Regions from separate parts of the Klebsiella grimontii genome, predicted to be linked through region 3. Evidence: predicted binding sites of a transcription regulator. Region 3 holds the regulator's gene; each other region holds the start of a gene.
What was found. Region 3 encodes CRP, which controls carbon source genes, mostly activating them, when cyclic AMP is high. Its sites were predicted from a motif close to ATGTGANNNNNNTCACAT; they were not measured.
Positions count from the first base shown of each region.

Region 1: the regulator CRP is predicted to act here: its motif matches at 774-791, upstream of msrB (peptide-methionine (R)-S-oxide reductase MsrB).
Region 2: the regulator CRP is predicted to act here: its motif matches at 1,143-1,160, upstream of bhsA (multiple stress resistance protein BhsA).
Region 4: the regulator CRP is predicted to act here: its motif matches at 1,325-1,342, upstream of ACE3MN_RS24865 (YjcB family protein).

Region 1 is NZ_CP169721.1:3,309,521-3,311,723, reverse strand. Features, by position in the region: gene gapA (glyceraldehyde-3-phosphate dehydrogenase) at 1-568, opposite strand, end outside; gene msrB (peptide-methionine (R)-S-oxide reductase MsrB) at 907-1,320, shown strand; gene ACE3MN_RS15600 (YeaC family protein) at 1,363-1,638, shown strand; gene yajD (HNH nuclease YajD) at 1,699-2,043, opposite strand; gene ACE3MN_RS15590 (glycoside hydrolase family 18 protein) at 2,144-2,203, opposite strand, start outside.
Region 2 is NZ_CP169721.1:3,417,695-3,419,897, reverse strand. Features, by position in the region: gene ACE3MN_RS16170 (TonB-dependent siderophore receptor) at 1-10, opposite strand, end outside; gene ACE3MN_RS16165 (TetR/AcrR family transcriptional regulator) at 351-986, opposite strand; gene ACE3MN_RS16160 (hypothetical protein) at 983-1,111, opposite strand; gene bhsA (multiple stress resistance protein BhsA) at 1,236-1,493, shown strand; gene ACE3MN_RS16150 (L,D-transpeptidase family protein) at 1,712-2,203, opposite strand, start outside.
Region 3 is NZ_CP169721.1:430,795-432,997, reverse strand. Features, by position in the region: gene ACE3MN_RS01945 (phosphoribulokinase) at 1-98, shown strand, start outside; gene ACE3MN_RS01940 (OsmC family protein) at 145-549, opposite strand; gene crp (cAMP-activated global transcriptional regulator CRP) at 854-1,486, shown strand; gene ACE3MN_RS01930 (YccS/YhfK family putative transporter) at 1,538-2,203, shown strand, end outside.
Region 4 is NZ_CP169721.1:5,305,881-5,308,083, reverse strand. Features, by position in the region: gene bamA (outer membrane protein assembly factor BamA) at 1-64, shown strand, start outside; gene iraM (anti-adapter protein IraM) at 384-773, shown strand; gene ACE3MN_RS24865 (YjcB family protein) at 919-1,200, opposite strand; gene ACE3MN_RS24860 (EAL domain-containing protein) at 1,745-2,203, shown strand, end outside.

The sequences.
Region 1 (2,203 bases), 2.8 Mb from region 3:
ACGGGCCATCAACGGTTTTCTGAGTTGCGGTGGTTGCGTGAACGGTAGTCATCAGACCTTCGATGATGCCGAAGTTGTCGTTGATAACTTTTGCCAGCGGAGCCAGGCAGTTGGTGGTGCAGGATGCGTTGGAAACGATGTCCTGGCCTTCGTATTTGTCAAAGTTAGCGCCTTTAACAAACATCGGGGTGTTGTCTTTGGACGGGCCAGTCAGTACGACTTTTTTCGCGCCAGCGGTGATGTGTTTACGAGCGGTTTCGTCGGTCAGGAAGATACCGGTTGCTTCAGCAACAACGTCAACACCCACTTCGTCCCACTTCAGGTTAGCCGGGTCACGCTCAGCGGTAACACGGATTTTTTTACCGTTAACGATCAGATGACCGTCTTTCACTTCAACGGTACCGTTGAAACGGCCGTGAGTGGAGTCATACTTCAGCATGTAAGCCATGTAGTCAGCGTCTAACAGGTCGTTGATTGCAACGATCTCGATGTCAGAACGTTCCTGAGCAGCACGGAAAACAATGCGACCGATACGGCCAAAACCGTTGATACCTACTTTGATAGTCATATATTCCACCAGCTATTTGTTAGTGAATAAAAGGTTGCCTGTAAAATTACAAAAACCTTACGCAGCGTCAAGCGGAATCGTGTCAATCATTGCGACAAATCAATCCAGAGCATGCCTTTGCGCGGTCGATTTATCCCACTTTCCCTTTGAGCCCAATTCCATATGGGGGCTGCGCCCGGAATTTTAAAGGTCATTGAAGATAAAAATGTGATATTCATCACAATTGTGTGGCTGCCTTTTGGCGTCGCCTAAGTTTAGAACAAAAGTGCACGCTTCATTGTTAATATTTTGTTAGAATTGACGTGAAAAGTTGTCCTTTCACAGCGAGAAGCAAGTCAATGTCGAATAAACCCTCTTCGGACGAGCTCAAAAAAAATTTGAGCGAGATGCAGTTTTACGTGACGCAGAATCACGGTACTGAGCCGCCGTTCACCGGGCGGTTGCTGCACAACAAACGCGATGGCGTCTACCACTGCCTGGTGTGCGATGCCGCGCTGTTTCACTCGCAAACCAAGTATGATTCCGGCTGCGGCTGGCCGAGCTTTTATGAGCCCGTCAGCGATGACGCAATTCGCTACCTTAATGATTACTCCCACGGTATGCAGCGCACGGAAATTCGCTGCGGAAACTGCGATGCTCACCTTGGGCACGTATTCCCGGATGGCCCTCAGCCCACCGGAGAACGTTTTTGCGTTAATTCGGCCTCGTTAAGCTTCACCAATGACGAAAACGGTGAGCAAATTAAGGGTTGAAAAAACGATTCAGCAAATTATTCCAAACGGGGATATCGGAAGATGGAAATCGATCGGATTATTGACGGTATGACGCCGGAAGTTTATCAGCGCCTGGCCACGGCGGTGGAGTTGGGTAAATGGCCGGACGGCGTGGCGTTGACTGACGAACAGAAAGAGAACTGCCTGCAGCTGGTGATGCTTTGGCAGGCGCGCTACAACGTTGACGCGCAGCATATGACCATCGATACCAACGGGCAGATGGTGATGAAAAGTAAACAGCAGCTGAAAGTTGACTTCGGCATTACGCCGCAGCCTATCGCGACCTTTAAATCCTGAGCCTGAAAAGGCCTGCGTCAGCCCGGCCAGGTGTGCGCCGGGCTTTGATGCGTCACAGCGTTATTTCTTGTTCATCATCGCCTTAAGATCGGCGAAGGGGTTATATTTCGCTTCGCCGACGCTTTTCTGCGCATCTTCGCCGGCGACCACCGTCGAGCCGTACAGATCGGCTTCGGTGTATTTTGAGTGCTCATGATCGTGACAGTACAGGCACAGCATCTCCCAGTTGCTACCATCTTCCGGGTTATTGGAGTGGTCGTGATCGATATGGTGCACCGTCAGCTCACGCAGGTTTGAATAGACAAACTCACGCGAGCAGCGTCCGCAGACCCAGGGGAAGAGCTTCAGCGCTTTTTCGCGGTAACCGACTTCCAGACGGGCGTAGTTTTTCGGGATATAAGCCATAATACCCATGCCTTCTGTTGCAAATGAAAAGCTGCGCCTGAGCTGGCGCAGCGGAATGCAGTTATCATAACCTATTGTGCATGCGCTGACACCGCGCAGTTCAGCGTTTGATCCCTAATGACTCGGCCAGCTGTTTCGCCAACTGGTTCTGGTCATCCGC
Region 2 (2,203 bases), 2.7 Mb from region 3:
GCTTGTTCATGCTCATTCCTTTTATGAGTTTATACCCGTCATTCTCCAAGTCGCAGGCGCGTTACTCGCCCCTACGGGGCCAGCGCTAGCGCAGTTCAAGGCACACGTGCCTTGTCCTGCAACTCGAATTATTAAGGGCTTACGATATCGTTGTTTTAGTTTTCCGATACGGGCGTACCGGTTGTTACACGGTGAAATAAACAGAAATGTTTAAAGCTGAATTTTGCCCGTATTGATTATTGTTATCAATATCATTCTCGTGAAATGCACAAAATAAATCACTGAAAACATGACGTTATGTAGGGATTAAGGGGGAGGGAACCGGTGGGAGCCCACCGGTGAGCGAGGCCTTAGCGCTGAAGAACCTGGGGCCACAGGCGCAGCGTGGTCTCGGCGATTTGCATGATTTTAGTGAAATCGGCGCCTTCGCGCGCGCCGATCGACATGCCTTGTAATATGCAGTTAAGGAACTGGGCCAACTGACGCACATCGCCCTCTGCCGGGAGTTCGCCGCGCAGCTGACGCTGCTGCAGAAACTGCGTAAGGGTCTGTTCCTGCATCGCGTGCCGCGACTTAACGGTATTGGCGATGTCGGTTGACGCCGCCGCCAGCGCCGCGGAGGTATTGATCATAAAACAGCCTGCCGGCGTCTCTTTACTGGTGAAGCAGGTCGCGACGGCGGTGAAATAATCGCGTAACGCCCGATCGACGCTTTTTTCCTCGTCAAAAAGAAGCGCTTCGTGTTTGGCGGCAAAGCGGGAGATATAGCGATCCAGCACCGCGCGAAACAACCCCTCTTTATTCACAAACTCTGCGTAGAGCGTAGGCGCTTTGGCGCCCGTTGCTTCCACTAAATCGGCGAGAGAGGTGGCTTCATAGCCGTGCTGCCAGAAGAGTGTCATGGCCTTATCCAGCGCCGCTTCCCTGTCGAACACTTTAGGTCGGCCACGGCTTTTTTTCGTGCAACTTTGAACGTCAGTTGTCATGGTGCCGCTGTACCTATGTTGGTTTGTTGAAAGGCCATTATAAAAATAAACCTTACGTGCTGCCAGCGATGTCGGTCTAAAAATAAATAATTCATATATGTATGAATTTTATGCTGTTTATAAATAGTTAAACGGTCGTTATAAAAATCGTTTGACGTGTGATGTGGATCACACTATCATTTCCCTATCGATCGTTAATTAAATGCGTTCGCCCCTACAATAACATTCATCTGCACAGGTATAACAATCATGAAAAACGTTAAAACGCTTGCCATCGCCGCGGTTCTTAGCTCACTCTCATTCGCCAGCTTTGCCGCTGTCGAAGTCCAGTCAACGCCGGCGGGTCAGCATAAAATCGGTACCGTTTCCGCCTCAGCCGGGACCAACCTCGGTTCGCTGGAAGATCAGCTGGCGCAAAAGGCGGAAGAGATGGGCGCAACCTCTTACCGTATTACGTCAGTCACAGGTCCTAACACCCTTCACGGGACTGCGGTTATTTACAAATAATTGTCACGCTACTCCTGTTATGCCACTGACCACGCGCGGATCTGACCCCCTTCAGCAGTCCGCGTGAAGTAAGAAAGCGTTGTCTCTGACGCGAAGCGGCGCCCACCCCTTATCTGGCGCCGCAACCCGCAAAAAAGCAGTACCCTGTTTGATTATTGCCATAAAAAAACCGCCCCAGTGAACTGTAGGCGGTTTTTTTTCGTCAACGATTCAGGAAACTATAGCGACTGCTCCGTGACGCGATGGTGGCGGGTGACATCAATTGGCATACCCGAACGCAGCGTCATTGCGCGTTCCATTACCTCGGTATCGGTCAGCTGCGCCTGTTTGAACGCTTGCATGATGTCATTGAGGACGATCGGTAGCGTCTGCGGATCGTCATCGATATGCTTCGACAGCGGCTGATGCACCTCCACCAGGCGGGCGCCGTTCGGCTCAACGGAAACCTTGATTGGCGTATTGATAATCGTCACCTTCGTTCCCGGGGTTATTTCGTTGTACAACGCTTTGATGTCGTCATCGCGCAGGCGAATACAGCCGGAGCTGACGCGCATGCCGATGCCGAAATCAGCATTAGTACCGTGCAGCAGGTACACGCCGCCGTACGCCGCCAGGCGAATGGCGTGGTGCCCCATCGGGTTATCCGGGCCGGCGGGCATCACGGCGGGCAGATCGATGCCCATGGCTTTATAGCGGGCGCGAATATTGGC
Region 3 (2,203 bases):
ATACGCTGGTGGTACCGGGCGGGAAAATGGGGCTGGCGATGGAACTGATCATGGCGCCGCTGGTTGAGCGCCTGATGGAAGGCAGGAAAATAAGCTAACGGTCAAAACCCCGGTGACGCGTTTGCCGGCCGGGGCCCGTTCGGCTTACCCTTCGATCACTTCATAAGAGTGGGTAATGTTTACCGCTTTCTCAAGCATCAGCGCGACGGAACAATACTTTTCCGCCGACAGGTCGACCGCGCGAGACACGGCAGCGTCCTTCAGTTCTTTACCGGTCACGATAAAATGCAGATTGATATGGGTAAACAGACGCGGAGCCTCTTCGCGACGCTCAGAAGTCAGCTTAACTTCGCAGTTGGTAACGTTATGACGGCCCTTCTGCAATATGGAAACCACATCGATCGCGCTGCATCCGCCTGCCGCCATCAGAACCATTTCCATTGGGCTGGGCGCTTTATCCCCGGAATTGCCGTCCATCAGAATCTGGTGACCAGAAGCCGACTCACCGATGAAGGTTAACCCTTCAACCCACTTCACTCGCGCTTGCATAAATTTAACTCCAGGGCTGTAATTTTCCCGACAGATTACGCGTACATAACAATTCTCGCAACGGAAGGCGACCTGGGTCATGCTGAAGCGAGACACCAGGAGACATGCGGCGAAAGCTATGCTAAAACAATCTGGATGCTACAGTAATACATTGATGTACTGCATGTATGCAGAGGAGTTCACATTACAGGCTGCAGAAAACTTTCAGCCGGATTCCCAGGTATAGGGATTCAATACGATTGCATGCCCGGATGCCGTGTAGTGTCGGCACCCGGAGATAGCTTATAACAGAGGATAACCGCGCATGGTGCTTGGCAAACCGCAAACAGACCCTACCCTTGAATGGTTCTTGTCTCATTGCCACATTCATAAGTACCCATCAAAGAGCACGCTGATCCACCAGGGTGAGAAAGCAGAAACGTTGTACTACATCGTTAAAGGCTCCGTGGCTGTACTCATCAAGGATGAAGAAGGTAAAGAGATGATCCTCTCTTACCTTAATCAGGGCGATTTCATCGGTGAATTAGGCTTGTTTGAAGAAGGCCAGGAGCGTAGCGCTTGGGTACGTGCGAAAACCGCATGTGAAGTGGCCGAAATCTCCTACAAAAAATTCCGTCAGCTGATCCAGGTTAACCCGGACATCCTGATGCGTCTCTCTTCGCAGATGGCTCGTCGTCTGCAGGTCACGTCTGAGAAAGTGGGCAACCTCGCCTTCCTTGACGTTACCGGTCGTATCGCTCAGACGCTGCTGAACCTGGCTAAACAGCCGGATGCGATGACCCATCCGGACGGTATGCAAATTAAAATTACACGTCAGGAAATCGGCCAGATCGTCGGCTGCTCCCGCGAGACCGTTGGCCGCATCCTGAAAATGCTGGAAGATCAAAACCTGATCTCCGCGCACGGTAAAACTATCGTCGTCTACGGTACCCGTTAAGTCGGTAAAACGGCGTATTGCCTGACGATACGCCGTTTTTGTTTTCTCCTCATGTGGCGCAGGCTGATTTACCACCCTGAAGTCAACTATGCACTGCGGCAAACGCTGGTGTTGTGTCTGCCGGTCGCGATTGGGCTTCTGTTTGGCCACTTACAGCAGGGGCTTCTGTTCTCTCTGGTTCCCGCCTGCTGCAACATTGCCGGGCTGGATACGCCGCATAAGCGTTTCTTTAAGCGTCTGATTATCGGCGGCAGCCTGTTTGCCGGCTGTAGCCTGATCGTCCAGCTTCTTCTGCAACGCGAAATCCCTTTGCCGCTAATCCTCACCGGTCTGGCGCTGATCCTCGGCGTCACGGCTGAAATCAGCTCCCTGCACGCGCGGCTGCTGCCTGCCTCGCTTATCGCGGCTATTTTTACCCTCAGTCTCGCGGGCAACATGCCGGTGTGGGAGCCGCTGTTAATCTACGCCCTCGGCACCTTATGGTATGGGGTGTTCAACTGGTTCTGGTTTTGGCTCTGGCGCGAGCAGCCGCTGCGCGAATCCTTAAGCCTGCTCTACCGTGAGCTCGCCAACTACTGCGAGGCCAAATACAGCCTGCTTACCCAGCATACGGACCCCGCCACATCGCTGCCGCCGCTGCTCAACCGCCAGCAAAAGGTGGTGGATCTGATTACCCAGTGCTATCAGCAGATGCATATGCTGGCGGCTAACCAGCGC
Region 4 (2,203 bases), 840 kb from region 3:
GTTTAAAAAATACGATGGGGATAAAGCTGAACAGTTCCAGTTTAATATTGGTAAAACATGGTGATACCGGCGTTTAATATGCGCACAATAGCTTAGATATTTTTGATTTATTCCCAGTGTAATATTACAGGCTACTGCTGTTGGTAGCCTGTAATTTATTGTCAATATATTCTTATTTATGTATGCTCATGACTGGTGCTGCCGTTGATTATTATGACTAACCATTCATTGTTATAATGCAATATTCACGCTACATCTTAGTGAGTATAAAGCACTTTGAGCATTGTCTGATATCACATTATTAATCGATCGCCTTGCGGTTAGCTATGATGAATGCTATCAATAATAGAGTCATTAATCAGCAATGCACGCAAGGATAGAAAATGAAATGGACTATTCATAATACTCTTGTCTGCCCACATTCCGGGGTGGCTTTTTCCTCAATTTCCAGCCTACGGTTTTTAAAGTTTATTCTTTGGTATGAGGCCGACATTTTATTACTGCCGGGCGAGTCGATAAAACTCTACTCATCGAGTGTGTTAATCAACGAGCAATATCACGCGGTAAAAGTTTATAACATCACGCGATACGATGAGGCGCAGTGGGAGAAGCTGCGGGAGCGGCCTTCCTGCCCTTATCATTCTACCGCCACGACGGCAGACTCCTGCCGTTACCAGGCGCTCTGTGCCATAAAACGCTGCCCGAACGACTTTCCACGCGCAGTACCGGGGCTGCCGTCGGGGCAGCGCGATCTGGGCCAGCGGATGCGTTAAAACCTGGCGGCTACCTTGCCATCGCTGCGGTTTATGCTGGTGATGTATTTAGCTGTCGCAGAGGAGGGAATTGCTGCGCACCTGTCCGGGCCAGGGCGTTACTGCCCGGACAGGTACACCGGCGCCCGGCCAGGGCGGGCGGACATCAGGTCATCATCATCGGCCATTCAGGCGGAGTCTGGCTCATGACTTCAATCATCACGTCCTTGATATTGCCCCAGATTTTCGCCACGTCCAGCAGCGTGATGCCTAACAGACCGGTGGCGAACCAGCAGGCCGCGGCCAGGCCCATACAGCTACAAATCACCGCTAAACCGGCATAATCGCTTTTACGTAGCTGAATGTTTAACGAGCTGGCCAGAAACATCAGCACTGCGCTCACGAGCGGCCAGCGCAAAAGTACGACACTGGTAGTAATGGAAGCCATCAACCTATCCTCAACGAAATTTGGGAGCCTGTGACAACCGGGTGAGACTGACGATGGTACGGTGCTCTGGCTATCTTCAGGCAAACAAGATCGTAATGAAACAACGTTTTTGTTTCATCAACTAATGTGAACTATATCACACTTGTTCTTTTATTGACCAGCCCAAAAAAGGTCTTTTATGGCGCCTGTTAACCATTCAAATAGCATGGTTAATAGGGAGGGGTAGGATTCTTCTTTCAGCGTGAAGGCCGATTATAAGGGATTCCCGGCGACTTTTCTTTTTTATATAGGTTTATGTTCTACGGATTTTGTTACTTATTCCGGCTAATTATACGGATAAACCGAATAACATAGTGGAGCTAATCTCATTCTGTTGAGAATGTTTCTCCAGACTTCTATAAGCCAGTATTATTCATAATTCATCGTCATGAGGTTTTTACGTCAAAGCATGGGTTGCTGAGATGCCCTGATTCATATCAAAGTAAGCAGAGTCATCGGGGTAGCTCACCTTGATTAAGGCGTATCGCATGGATAAGAAGCGGAAATGAATCATAGCGCGCCACGTAAGGCGTTGAGAATATTTGGCATCGTGTTAGTCATTCTGCTACCGGTGCTGCTGGCGTTGTGGTTTGCGCAGATACGCGCCAAAGCGGAAACCGGCGATCAGCTGCGGTTGTTTTCTCGGCTGGCGCTGCAAAAAACGGAGTTGGTGATTCGTGAGGCCGACGAAGCGCGGGATAAAGCCCGTTTGTATCAGGGAGAGATATGTTCGCCGCAGCATCAGCAATATCTGCTCGGGATTGTTCGCGGCCTGCTCTATATCGACGATTTAATCTACGCCAACGGCACCCATTTTTTCTGCTCCACCACGGTACGCCGCCCGACGGGGTGGCGAATTCCGGCCGCAACCTATACCAAAAAGCCGGATATCGCGATTTACTACTACCGCGAAACGCCTTTCTACCCAGACTACGCGATGAACTATATGCAGCGCGGCAACTAT